Regions from separate parts of the Psychrobacillus sp. FSL K6-1464 genome, predicted to be linked through region 1. Evidence: a T-box and tRNA genes for the amino acid it is inferred to sense, from the RefSeq annotation. Region 1 holds a T-box; the other regions hold tRNA genes.
What was found. A T-box is a leader RNA that pairs with one kind of tRNA and senses whether it is charged. The one in region 1 lies ahead of thrS (threonine--tRNA ligase), so its partner is inferred to be a tRNA-Thr.
Positions count from the first base shown of each region.

Region 2: it encodes a tRNA-Thr, which carries the amino acid that the T-box ahead of thrS (threonine--tRNA ligase) is inferred to sense. The anticodon was not compared.
Region 3: it encodes a tRNA-Thr, which carries the amino acid that the T-box ahead of thrS (threonine--tRNA ligase) is inferred to sense. The anticodon was not compared.

Region 1 is NZ_JBBOOP010000001.1:3,410,967-3,415,309, reverse strand. Features, by position in the region: gene MKX39_RS17325 (FAD-dependent oxidoreductase) at 1-929, shown strand, start outside; T-box leader at 983-1,208, shown strand; T-box leader at 1,246-1,471, shown strand; gene thrS (threonine--tRNA ligase) at 1,477-2,724, shown strand; gene MKX39_RS17315 (GNAT family N-acetyltransferase) at 2,797-3,546, shown strand; gene MKX39_RS17310 (DegV family protein) at 3,557-4,343, opposite strand, start outside.
Region 2 is NZ_JBBOOP010000002.1:92,978-97,320, reverse strand. Features, by position in the region: gene MKX39_RS20415 (hypothetical protein) at 180-566, opposite strand; gene MKX39_RS20410 (metallophosphoesterase family protein) at 750-1,352, shown strand; gene MKX39_RS20405 (hypothetical protein) at 1,995-2,291, shown strand; tRNA gene MKX39_RS20400 (tRNA-Cys) at 2,360-2,436, shown strand; tRNA gene MKX39_RS20395 (tRNA-Gln) at 2,442-2,516, shown strand; tRNA gene MKX39_RS20390 (tRNA-Asp) at 2,524-2,598, shown strand; tRNA gene MKX39_RS20385 (tRNA-Pro) at 2,605-2,682, shown strand; tRNA gene MKX39_RS20380 (tRNA-Tyr) at 2,688-2,772, shown strand; tRNA gene MKX39_RS20375 (tRNA-Leu) at 2,790-2,874, shown strand; tRNA gene MKX39_RS20370 (tRNA-Glu) at 2,955-3,029, shown strand; tRNA gene MKX39_RS20365 (tRNA-Leu) at 3,036-3,120, shown strand; tRNA gene MKX39_RS20360 (tRNA-Thr) at 3,126-3,197, shown strand; tRNA gene MKX39_RS20355 (tRNA-Lys) at 3,283-3,354, shown strand; tRNA gene MKX39_RS20350 (tRNA-Gly) at 3,363-3,437, shown strand; gene MKX39_RS20345 (hypothetical protein) at 3,408-3,701, shown strand; tRNA gene MKX39_RS20340 (tRNA-Arg) at 3,710-3,783, shown strand; tRNA gene MKX39_RS20335 (tRNA-Ile) at 3,868-3,942, shown strand; tRNA gene MKX39_RS20330 (tRNA-Pro) at 3,949-4,026, shown strand; tRNA gene MKX39_RS20325 (tRNA-Ala) at 4,030-4,104, shown strand; tRNA gene MKX39_RS20320 (tRNA-Ser) at 4,126-4,217, shown strand; tRNA gene MKX39_RS20315 (tRNA-Ser) at 4,222-4,313, shown strand; tRNA gene MKX39_RS20310 (tRNA-Ser) at 4,319-4,343, shown strand, end outside.
Region 3 is NZ_JBBOOP010000001.1:2,851,804-2,856,146, reverse strand. Features, by position in the region: rRNA gene MKX39_RS14560 (23S ribosomal RNA) at 1-304, shown strand, start outside; rRNA gene rrf (5S ribosomal RNA) at 425-540, shown strand; tRNA gene MKX39_RS14550 (tRNA-Asn) at 549-623, shown strand; tRNA gene MKX39_RS14545 (tRNA-Ser) at 629-720, shown strand; tRNA gene MKX39_RS14540 (tRNA-Glu) at 745-819, shown strand; tRNA gene MKX39_RS14535 (tRNA-Val) at 881-956, shown strand; tRNA gene MKX39_RS14530 (tRNA-Met) at 992-1,066, shown strand; tRNA gene MKX39_RS14525 (tRNA-Asp) at 1,070-1,145, shown strand; tRNA gene MKX39_RS14520 (tRNA-Phe) at 1,278-1,353, shown strand; tRNA gene MKX39_RS14515 (tRNA-Thr) at 1,363-1,438, shown strand; tRNA gene MKX39_RS14510 (tRNA-Tyr) at 1,445-1,528, shown strand; tRNA gene MKX39_RS14505 (tRNA-Trp) at 1,535-1,608, shown strand; tRNA gene MKX39_RS14500 (tRNA-His) at 1,636-1,711, shown strand; tRNA gene MKX39_RS14495 (tRNA-His) at 1,746-1,821, shown strand; tRNA gene MKX39_RS14490 (tRNA-Gln) at 1,823-1,894, shown strand; tRNA gene MKX39_RS14485 (tRNA-Gly) at 1,898-1,972, shown strand; tRNA gene MKX39_RS14480 (tRNA-Cys) at 1,983-2,056, shown strand; tRNA gene MKX39_RS14475 (tRNA-Leu) at 2,097-2,179, shown strand; gene MKX39_RS14470 (MBL fold metallo-hydrolase) at 2,450-3,298, opposite strand; gene MKX39_RS14465 (alpha/beta fold hydrolase) at 3,612-4,343, opposite strand, start outside.

The DNA of each region.
Region 1 (4,343 bases):
CAGAGGCAATTATCGCGGATTTAGAAAATGTTCAACAAGTTACTATAATTGGTGGAGGATATATTGGACTAGAAATGGCCGAAAACTTTGCTAGTATTGGAAAAAAAGTACGTATTATACAAAGAGGAGATCAGCTTGCCGGTATATTTGATCACGATATAGCATGTTTCATACATGAACATGCAAAGGCTCATAATGTAGAAGTGATATTAAATGAAGAGGTTCAATCTTTCACGGGAGATACGAGAGTAAGTGATGTGAGGACAGATAAAGGAAGTTACCCTACCGATTTAGTTTTAGTTGCCACAGGGCTTAAACCTACAACGGGTTTTTTAGAGGGAACTGGCATTCAATTGCACCATAATGGAGCGATTGTAGTAAATAATTTTTTAGAAACGAATTTGGACGATATCTACGCAGCAGGAGATTGTGCAACTCATTTTCATCGTATTAAACAACTGAATGATTATATTCCTTTAGGAACAACTGCTAATAAACAAGGGCGAATCGCTGGATTAAATATGATAGGTCAAAGGAATGAATTTAAAGGAATTGTTGGCACATCCATCATGAAATTTTTTGATTTGGCTCTTGGAAAAACTGGTTTGTCTGAGAAAGAAGCGGAGCAGCTCGGTATTTCCTATGACGTGCATACGCAGGAAGCCACGGACATTGCAGGGTATTATCCAGGTAAGGAAACGATGCATATGAAATTGATTTACAGGAAGGATGACCAACAAATTTTAGGGGGTCAAATTATTGGAGGAAATGGTGTAGATAAAAGGATTGATGTATTAGCAACTGCACTTTATCACCATATGACCTTTTCCGAGTTATTGGATCTTGATCTTGCATATGCCCCACCATTTAATGGGGTTTGGGATCCCCTGCAGCAAATGGCAAAGCGAAGTACTACCAAAAAAATATAACAGTAATGTTGACTATTTGAATTTTGTTGCATATACTTAGAAAAATCAATTAGTAACAAGCGAAGAAAAGGACATGGATCATTTAAATACTTCTTATCAGAGAATGGGGTCACCGACTGAAAGCCCTTAAAGAAATGCAAATGATTTACCACCTTGGAGCAATTATGGGGAACACATTTATGTAATTATCCATAATCGGGAAACCGTTATCTTACATGAGCGCAACAGAACTTTTATGTTGCAAATTAGGGTGGAACCACGACCACACTCGTCCCTTTACCGGGATGGGTGTGGTCTTTTTGTATATAAATTTAATATTCAAGCGAAGAAAAGGATATGAATTGTTTTAACTTTCTTATCAGAGAATAGGGTCACTGACTGAAAGCCCTTAAAGAAATGCAAATGATTTACCACCTTGGAGCAATTATGGGGAACACATTTATGTAATTATCCATAATCGGGAAACCGTTATCTTGTATGAGCGCAACAGATTTTTTTGTGTTGCAAATTAGGGTGGAACCACGACCACACTCGTCCCTTTACTGGGATGGGTGTGGTCTTTTTTGTTAGGAGAAAAATAGTAAATGGAGGAATTAAAGTGAAAGCAGAAGAAAGAGTAAGTCATCAAAATTTAGGGCAACAATTAGAATTGTTCATGTCGATGGAGGAAGCACCAGGAATGCCGTTTTATTTACCAAAAGGGATGATACTACGTAACGAACTGGAAAACCTGTGGAGAGAAAAGCATCAACGAGCAGAATATCAAGAGATTAAAACTCCTATTCTGATGAAACAGGAGCTTTGGGAAAAATCAGGGCATTGGGATCACTATCATGAAAATATGTATTTTGCAGATGTAGATGACCAAAAATATGCGATTAAACCAATGAATTGCCCTGGAGCTGTTTTAATCTTCAATAGCAAACGAAGAAGCTATAGGGAGCTTCCGGTTCGATATGCAGAACTTGGATTAGTCCACCGCCATGAACTCTCTGGATCATTGAATGGATTATTACGAGTCAGAGCTTTCACTCAGGATGATGCTCATCTGTTTGTATTGGAGGAGCAGATCGAAAGTGAGATAGCGAAGGTACTAGACCTTGTGGATGAGTTTTACTCGGAGTTCGGCTTTAGCTATAAAGTAGAGCTATCCACTCGACCAGAAAATTATATGGGATCAGTAGAGGTTTGGGATCAAGCAGAGCAAGCGTTGGAAGCAGTTCTTCAGAATAAGCAGGTAGAATATCAGGTAAACGAAGGGGATGGAGCATTTTATGGTCCGAAAATCGATTTTCATATATTAGATGCATTGGGACGTAGCTGGCAGTGCGGTACTGTTCAACTAGACTTTCAAATGCCTGAAAAGTTTGACTGTAAGTACATCGACGAACACAATCAATTGCGACAACCCATTATGATTCATCGTGCAATTTACGGTTCTATTGAGCGATTCATGGCTATTCTATTGGAGCACTATCAAGGTAGCTTTCCGCTGTGGTTATCTCCGGTTCAAGTTAAAATATTACCAATTGCCGATGCACATAAAGAGTATGCAGAGAACGTAAAGTGGCAACTTGAGCAAGATGGGTATCGAGTAGAGATAGACAACCGGGTAGAGAAAATCGGATTGAAAATTCGTGAAGCTGCAATGCAAAAACATCCGTATATGCTCATTATTGGGGATCATGAAATGGAAAATGGCGCAGTTTCTGTTCGACAACATAGAGTAGGTGTATTGGGAGAAATGAGTTTTTCAGCCTTTATAGAGAAATTAAAAGAGGCTAGGAAAGGGTGAAATATTAAATATTGTCATACTAAAAGGATTTTCGGCTATATATAACGAATGAAACTCTATGGAGGTCGTATAATGGCAAAATGGATGTTATTGTTTGCAGGAATCGCTATTATAGTTGGAAATGCATGGGGAATATATTCAATGTATCAGCCAAAGGTGGGGCCAATTGGAAATGGAGAAATTGCCAATTCTGTCTGGGTCAGTATTATTTTCAGTACGTTAGCTGGTGTAATAGCAATTGCCCAATTTGTAGCTTTACTTATCCATGATAATCATAAAAAAAGATTTCCAACATTAGAAACTGAACGATTTATATTGCGCCCCATTGAAATTAGTGACGCAAAAGAGGTTTTCTATTATTTTTCAAAAGATGAGGTTACGAAGTATTATGATTTGGACACATTTGAAGACGTTAAAGAAGCAAAGGTATTAATAGGAAATTGGCAAAAGAAATATCTAAAAAAAGAGGGGATTCGCTGGGGGATTGCTACGAAGGAAGAGAATAAAATTATCGGTAGTTGTGGATATCATAATTGGGAAAAGAAACACTTTAAAGCAGAGATTGGTTTTGAAGTGGCACCAGAGTTTTGGCGTAAAGGCATTATGATAGAGGTGTTACAGCCCATTTTACGTTACGGATTCGAGTTAATGGATTTAAATCGTATTGAAGCCCTCTTTGCTCCTGATAATATAGCATCTAAAAAAACGCTAGAAAAAGCTGGTTTTGTTTATGAAGGTACTTTTCGAAAATCTGCGTTTGAAAAAGGACGCTTTTGTGATGAGGCAATTTGTTCCTTATTAAAAAAAGAGTTTGTGCAGTAGCACAAACTCATTAATATCTAACCCAGCTAAGTCCTGTTGTTCCTTCCCCAGCATGTACTCCTACACAAGCGCTAAGAGGAAGGACAATCACTTTTAGTTTAGGGAATTCCAGTAGCAATTCTTCTTTCCAAGTTCTAGCATCGGTCGTATTATTGCAGTTAATAACCGCAACCTCTGGAACATTGGATATTTTCATATCTTTACGAAGTAAGTTCATTACATACTTCTTAGCTCTCTTATCTGCACGAACTTTTTCTTTCATTACGACTTTGCCGTTATCGAAAGAAATGACTACTTTTATATTTAGAAGATTACTTAGAAAAGCTTGAGTACCTGAAACACGACCGCTTTTATGAAGCTGCGTTAAACTAGATGGAATAAAGGATAACTCGGAGTTATTTGTCATATTTTCAATATGAGTGACTACTTCCTCTATGTCATGATTTGCTTCTATCATATGCTTGCCGACTTCTAACATTTTGCCCATTGGATAAGATCCTATTTTAGAGTCAATTGAATACACTTTAAAATTTGCTATTTTTGAAGCAGTTTGTGAGGAATTATAGGTTCCTGATAATTCACTGGATGTGTGCACTGCAACGGCACAGTCGTATCCTTTTGCTTTTAAATCTTCATATAATTGCACCATCTCTCCAATTGGAGGTTGAGAAGTTTTTGGATGAATTTTTGCTGTGCGTAACTTGTCATAAAATTCGTCGTGAGTCATATCAATTGTTTCTTTAAAAGCACCATCTTCAAATACGATATTTAAGGGAAGGACATATATATTATGTTTT
Region 2 (4,343 bases), on a different contig from region 1:
ATGCAATTGCGAAAAAATGTATGATTGCTGTGATTGTGGTGGAAATGATTGTGGATGTGGCTATTGTTGGTCCTGTAACGCTTGTGAAGAATGTTTAAGCGAATAAGATTATAAGATAGTTGAAGACATGCTACAAATCTACAAGACCAATATCTATTAACAGGAGAAGGCTGCTTGGTTTATTCAAGCAGCTCTTTTTGTTTGTCAAAAATCGTTGGGCTTGATACCGCTTGATATTCAAGGCGAATTAAATGTTTTATGTTCGAAATGTCTCCGGAAAGAAGCGGGCTTGGAAGAAGGTATTTAGATAAAACAGGATGTCCATTAAACTGTATCTTTTTGAAAAAGACCTGTCGAGTTTTATTTAATCCTATTTCATCCTTTCTCCTACATATACAAATATCAGAGGAGTCTATTTCCACAAATTCTAAATCTTCTATAGGTATATCCAATAATTCTCTCAACTGTAGATCAAACATGACTTTCATTTCTACCAAGGTTTTGTTCCACCGTAATGGATAGATACCGTAATTTTGCATTTGATCTATGAGTAACAAGTGAATCATATTATCACCCTTTATTCGTTATTTTTAGTCATCTCCCAGTCAGTTTAGGTAATACATCTGCGGTTGAGACATGGGAATATTAGCCATTAAAACGGAGTGCTTAATATTCTTTAGACCAATTATAGATATACATAATACACTTGAGCATATAATAAAAAAAGAAGTAATCAGGAGGGATATAAGATGAACTGGCTTTTTCTGTCTGATTTACAAGGGGTATATCATGATGAGTGGCAAACCTTTATAAATATGGACAATACAGAATGGGATGGAGTAGTGGTCCTTGGAGACATCGACACTCTCTATTTGAAGAGCATCTCTGAGCGATTCAAGGGGAGACCAATTATTGGCGTTTTAGGAAATCATGACTATCCAGGAGATCTAGAGTATTACAATATCGTCAATATTCACCGAGAACAATCAAAGTTAGGAACTGAACGAGTAACAGGCATCGAAGGCTGCGTGAGATACAAGCAAGGAAAGAGTTTCCCGATGTATACACAAGCAGAAATGATTCGCATTTGTGATGACTTGCCTGCAGCAGATATCATCATTAGTCATAATTCACCATTTGGAATTCACGATAAAACTAATCGTGCCCATCTTGGGTATCTCGGGCTAAAAAACTACATCGAAAAACATCAACCGACTCATGTGTTTCATGGACATCAACACAAACATCAAATTAGCATGGTTGGGAAGACAAAAGTTGTTTGTGTATTTGGAGGATGGGTCTGGAATCAAGAGAAAGACACGCTAAAACAGGTGCTAAAAGTGGCAGAATGAATAATCCCTATTAAATTTAAGCATAGAGAAATCGACGGACAAAAACGTTCGTCATTTTTTATTGTAAATTTTATTTGACAAACTGGATATTGGGTGGTATACTTAGAATATAAAGTTAAAGAAACGAAATAATCATTTTTGTTCGACACGCTAGAAATGTATATACACCAAGGTTTTGAATGGGATAGAACCATTTTTGGTAAAGATTATGGAATAATTGCCGAACTATAGAATATGATGTTACAACAAAACAAAAAAAACGAAAGCAGAGGTGATGGACATGTTGAGAAAAATGACGATAGAAAACTTTTTAAACGTAGCGTCAAAACAGGGGAACAATCCCTTTATTTCAACACGCCTATCATCAGACGCATCACATACAAATTTAGATAGTCGCGAACTAACAGCAGAGGGATGGTATCCTTCTCGCTCATTAGGAAAGCTCCGAAAGAACATGCAGACATACTTGTATTCTTTTTACACACCACTGGTGTCGAATCGAATGTAGATTAGTTGTATATTCTTTTCCCACTCCGAGAGGATTGAGGAAGCTGCTCCTGATGAGATTATCTCACCGGGAGTTTTTTATTGCCTAAAAGGAACAAAAACAAAAAAACTAACACACGAAAGGAGAGGAAAGACATGATGAAAACAATTGCAGATTTAATGAGCAAGCATTGGCAAACACTATCAAGCGAATCAAGAATAGGCGGATTTGATCGCCCTAGTTTCACATGTCCGGAATCTGGACGTGTTGTTGAGTATACGCAAAATACGGCAAATTTACTGGATTTAGCGGGAGAGGTTTCATTACCGAAAGAATGTTTCAAGGAAAAACGTAAGATGGACGACCGACAGCAAAAGGGCAACCCTTATTTTTCAGGGCACCAATATTTGCACAGGCGAACACATCGCATGTTTTGTCATACCTTCGCATAGGAGGATATAGACACCCTTGAAGCACTCGTCGGGAAACCGAACGGGTGCTTTTTTGTAACATTTTTTTCGGACAGGTAGCCAAGAGGCTCAAGGCGAGAGACTGCAAATCTCTTATTCGCCGGTTCAAATCCGGTCCTGTTCTCCAATTATTCCCCTTTAGCCAAATGGTAAGGCATTCGACTTTGAATCGGAAAAGTCCACGTTCGAATCGTGGAAGGGGAACCAATCACACGGTGCTGTAGATCAATGGTAGATCGCTTCCCTGTCACGGAAGAGGTTGCGGGTTCAAATCCCGTCAGCACCGCCAACATTTCAAGATGTAGCTCAGTTTGGTTAGAGTACTTGGTTTGGAACCAAGGGGTCGCAGGTTCGAGTCCTGCCATCTTGACCATATATGAGGTGTTCGCATAGTGGCAATTGCAAGGGACTGTAAATCCCTCCTCGAAAGAGTACGTTGGTTCGAGTCCAACACACCTCACCATACTTTAGAACAACAATGCGGATATGGTGGAACTGGTATACACGTGCGATTCAGAATCGTATGCCTATGGGCGTGGGAGTTCGACTCTCCCTATCTGCACCAAATTTATAAAAAGAAGGAGTGAGCGACATGCTCGAGACAATAGAAGTAGATGAGATAAGGTTCGGAAGGCAACACAATAAGGCCCAGTGGTGAAATGGTTAACACACTAGACTTTCACTCTAGGATTGCGGGTTCAATCCCCGTCTGGGTCACCAAATAATGCGGATATGGTGGAACTGGTATACACGTGCGATTTAGAATCGTATGCCTTCGGGCGTGGGAGTTCGACTCTCCCTATCTGCACCAAACATGCTCGTTTAGTTCAGCGGAAGAATGCCTGTTTTGTAATCAGGATGTCGGGGGTTCAAATCCCTCAACGAGCTTAGCTTCATCAATACAAAAAGAATAGGAAGTGAGAACGATGAAGAGTGATAAGAGTGACAAGAAAATCAGCAAGCAATCAAATCCGCCTTCGTAGCTCAACGGTAGAGCAAGGTACTTTTAATACCGAGGTTGTAGGTTCAAATCCTATCGAGGGCATTTCATTTGTGGTCATGGTCTAATGGCAAAGACGACTGCCTTCCAAGCAGTAGATGTGGGTTCGATTCCCACTGGTTGCACCAATTAAACACAAGAAGGGATCTGATGTAGATGGGAGCAAGACAGAAGTACTACTAATTGACTACAAACAACTAATCGATTTTACAGACTCGATGCAGAAGAACAACTTTAAATTCGTTCACCAGTACATTCAAAAACGAGTGAAGAAACAAAAAGAAGGATGGGAAGAGGAATGTGAAAGCTTCCTGAAGGATGCAATAGAGTTGCAAGAGAGATTGAACCAGTATAGAAAAGATTACCTTAAACGGTTCGGTAGTGAACAATAACCATATTTGCCCTTGTAGCTCAGTAGGATAGAGCAACCGATTTCTAATCGATGAGTCAAGAGTTCGAGTCTCTTCTTGGGCGTTTTATTAATGCGGTAACAGGTGTACATTTGCTCTCATAAGGCAGATTGTGTAGGTTCGATTCCTACTACTGCAACCAATCTATACATCCTTAGCTCAGTGGTAGAGCGTTCGGCTGATAACCGAGAAGTCAGGAGTTCAAATCTCTTAGGATGTACCAATATTTCAAGATGTAGCTCAGTTTGGCCAGAGTACTTGGTTTGGATCCAAGGGGTCGCAGGTTCGAGTCCTGCCATCTTGACCAAATGGGATTATAGCTCAATTGGAAGAGCAACTGCCTTGCACGCAGTAGGAAGGGGTTCGAGTCCCCTTAGTTCCACCATTTTCAAAAAAATAAAGTTACGGGTAGTTGGCTGAGTGGCTGAAGGCACCGCACTGCTAATGCGGAAGAGGGGTAAAATACTCTCACAGGTTCGACTCCTGTACTACCCGCCATAACGGAGATGTGGCAGAGCTTGGTTTATTGCGTCGGTCTCGAAAACCGAAGGGCATGGAAGTGTCCCGTGAGTTCGAATCTCACCATCTCCTCCATATTTGGAAACGTGGCCGAGAGGCTGAAGG
Region 3 (4,343 bases), 560 kb from region 1:
TGAGACAGTTCGGTCCCTATCCGTCGTGGGCGTAGGAAATTTGAGAGGAGCTGTCCTTAGTACGAGAGGACCGGGATGGACACACCGCTGGTGTACCAGTTGTTCTGCCAAGAGCATCGCTGGGTAGCTATGTGTGGACGGGATAAGTGCTGAAAGCATCTAAGCACGAAGCCCCCCTCAAGATGAGATTTCCCATTACGCAAGTAAGTAAGATCCCTCAAAGACGATGAGGTAGATAGGTTCGGGGTGGAAGCGTGGCGACACGTGCAGCTGACGAATACTAATCGATCGAGGACTTAACCAAATTTTGTTTAACGTAACAATGTCGTTTATCCAGTTTTGAAAGTACAAAAAAAATATAAAAAAAAGCTTGAATTATTTTCTAGTTTTGTTATACTAAGTATTGTCTTTCAAATTAATAAGGTCTAGTGATGATGGCGAAGAGGTCACACCCGTTCCCATACCGAACACGGAAGTTAAGCTCTTCAGCGCCGATGGTAGTTGGGGGTCTCCCCCTGTGAGAGTAGGACGTTGCTAGGCTGTATTATTCCGAAGTAGCTCAGTGGTAGAGCAATCGACTGTTAATCGATTGGTCGTAGGTTCGAGTCCTACCTTCGGAGCCATTTTAGGAGAGCTGTCCGAGTGGCCGAAGGAGCACGATTGGAAATCGTGTAGGCGGGTTAAACTGTCTCAAGGGTTCAAATCCCTTGCTCTCCGCCAGATTAGTTTTCTACATAAAAGTATGGCCCCTTGGTCAAGCGGTTAAGACACCGCCCTTTCACGGCGGTAACACGGGTTCGAATCCCGTAGGGGTCACCATTTATTAAATTGAACGAATGAAGTTGACGCAGAGATGCGAAGATTATCGTAATTTTACCCAGGAGGATTAGCTCAGCTGGGAGAGCATCTGCCTTACAAGCAGAGGGTCGGCGGTTCGAGCCCGTCATCCTCCACCATTTCTTTTGAAACAAATTAGCAATTATAGTATTGTCGCGGGGTGGAGCAGTGGTAGCTCGTCGGGCTCATAACCCGAAGGTCGCAGGTTCAAATCCTGTCCCCGCAACCAAATGGTCCCGTGGTGTAGCGGTTAACATGCCTGCCTGTCACGCAGGAGATCGCCGGTTCGATCCCGGTCGGGACCGCCATTTTTTAAAAGATTGGTGATAAGCAAGAAGGTCGAGGAAGCGATTGAGTGATGGAAGAAACGTACTAAAGTACGTGACTAACTGAACGAATGAAGCTGACAAAGAGATTCGCAGCTTAGCACAATCAAATTTGGCTCAGTAGCTCAGTCGGTAGAGCAAAGGACTGAAAATCCTTGTGTCGGCGGTTCGATTCCGTCCTGAGCCACCATATTTATAAGCCGGAATAGCTCAACTGGTAGAGCAACTGACTTGTAATCAGTAGGTTGAGGGTTCAAGTCCTTTTTCCGGCACCATACACTGGTGGGGTAGCGAAGTGGCTAAACGCGGCGGACTGTAAATCCGCTCCTTCGGGTTCGGCGGTTCGAATCCGTCCCCCACCACCAGTTTTTAGGGGCATAGTTTAACGGTAGAATAGAGGTCTCCAAAACCTTTGATGTGGGTTCGATTCCTACTGCCCCTGCCAATTTTTTTTAGTTAGCTTTGAATAATGGCGGTTGTGGCGAAGTGGTTAACGCATCGGATTGTGATTCCGACATTCGGGGGTTCAATTCCCCTCAGTCGCCCCATATTCCTTAGTAGTTAGCTCTTTTTTTATTTGTGGCGGTTGTGGCGAAGTGGTTAACGCACCGGATTGTGATTCCGGCATTCGGGGGTTCAATTCCCCTCAGTCGCCCCATTGGGGTATAGCCAAGCGGTAAGGCAATGGATTTTGATTCCATCATGCCCTGGTTCGAATCCAGGTACCCCAGTTTGCGGAAGTAGTTCAGTGGTAGAACACCACCTTGCCAAGGTGGGGGTCGCGAGTTCGAACCTCGTCTTCCGCTCCAATTACTTTACGGCGGCATAGCCAAGTGGTAAGGCACAGGTCTGCAACACCTTTATCACCGGTTCAAATCCGGTTGCCGCCTCCAATTTTTAAAAATGATTTAATAACTGCCTAGTATTTATTTTGCCGGTGTGGCGGAATTGGCAGACGCGCGGGACTCAAAATCCCGTATCCTCTGGATGTGCCGGTTCGACCCCGGCCACCGGTATAAAAGCAAAGAACCCTTGATATTTCAAGGGTTCTTTTTTTGGGAAAATGTAGATAACATAGTTGTACTATAAATAGAAAAAGAAATTACTCACGGTTTCAATAGTAGTAAGAATAAGCCCAAGAGAAATCACCTCTTGGGCTTTATATGTTTATGAACTAACACAAAGCTTTTGATCATTTAGTGTGTTCCTACAATAGTTAGGAATCAACATGGCAAACTCCGTACTCCTTTGGAATTTAGTGCAATTCTCTTTAGCAACGATACATGTTACGCAAAACCATTTACAAAGTACTCGATTATTTCTAAATCGTCTTCCGTCACGTCACGGTCAAAAAGAGAGGACATCTCTTCTACAATTGCCTCTATTTTTCCTTTATGTTTATTTGTTAATTCTGCACTTGTCTTTAATAATGATACAAAGGAAGTAAATTCATCCTTTGTTAAAGGTGCTGGATGATGAGATAGGAAGAAGATTTCTGCGTCATAGCCTTCAATTTTCTCCAAAAGCTTATACATCTTTTCAATGGTATAATGCCACTTTTCTGCGTACATATTTGCATAGAGACAGTCACCAAGAAATAATGTCTTTTCCTCTGCTATATAAATGAGATTCGAATCAGGTGAATGATCTCCACCAACATGTTCAATGATACAGGTAACCCCACCTATATTAAGTTTGATTTGCTTGTCAAAAATGATAGTGGGATCTGGTATGATAACTTCTCGCATACTTCCTAGCTCTAGCTTTATCGCATCTGCACAAAAAGGAATTTCAATCCCTGCTTCGACACGTCCATCCAACTCCTTATCTTCCCATGATAGCTTTTGAAGTTCTTTTACTTTGTTATAGGTCATGGAATTGGCAACTGAAGGAACATCCATTTCACGTAAGCCAAATACATGATCCCAATGCCAATGTGTGAGAGCCAGAATATCCCCTGTGAGATGATAGGAAGCTAATTGCTCTTTAAAGTATTTAGCATGATTAGAAGAATTACCAGCATCAATCAGTAGAGTCTGTTTGTCCCCTACAATAGCAGCTAATATCGGTCGATCTGTCTTTTGATATGGAGGCAGGTAAAAGAGTCGATCGGAAAGTTTTTTCAATGTTTGCATGAACTCGTACTCCTTAGATATGTTTGTAACGTTCATTATATACTACTGTTACAGGTGATGAGAAATAAAACTAGAAGTGTAATTGAACTTTGCATTTCGGGAGGGGATACAAAGTTGTTAAATCTAGTTGCATATAAGTTTGCTCGTGCAAACATGTAAAATTTATTATTGTTTGATAAAGATCCACTTTCATTTAATTTTTTAAACTATATATGTACTTTAGTAAGTGAGACTCTTAAAGGTAGAGTTTGAAAAGATTCACAAGATAGCTTATTAAGCCCTCCCGTGAACCAATTCTAATAGTAAGTAAAACCTATCCAACAAACTGTTTGATTAGCTCGTTAAATTTTTCTCGTTCTTCCCAGAAAAGCCCATGTCCGCTATAGTGAAATGGAACGAGATGCGAATTTTTTATGGCTTCGTTAAGCTCTTGAGCTTGTTTAAATGGCACAAGCTTGTCATGCACACCATGAACGATTAATGTAGGAACTGTTATTTTAGGAAGATCAGTATCAAGCTTTTCATCTCTTAAAGTGTTGATAATTGCTGCAGTGGACCATCCAGCTGCCTGTAGTCCTAATCCATTAAACCAATTAGAGAATGGGGCAGAAATATATTGAAAGAAAAAAGTATCTGTTACACCTTGCATCATTTTAGGTCGGTCGTTTAATGTTTCTGTAAGAAGTCGGTTCGCTGTTTCTTGTGTAAATCCAGTTGGAGCAGCGGCGTCTATTAGAATCAGTCTCGATAATCCGTAAGCATTGTGACGAGTCGCATATCGTATAGCGATTGCTCCTCCTGTAGAATGGCCAGCTAGAGTAAAGTTGGTTAACTGGAGTGATTTAACTACTGCATGGATGTCATCTGCTAGTCTGTCAAAGTTGTAACCATGGATTGGTCTATCTGACTTTCCAAAACCTCTCCAGTCAATACCTATACAGCGGTAACCCATTGATGGGAGAACATCATACTGATATTCGAATTGTTCATGGTTTAAAGGCCAACCATGTAAAAATACAATTGTCTTGCTTGCACTAGGATTAAT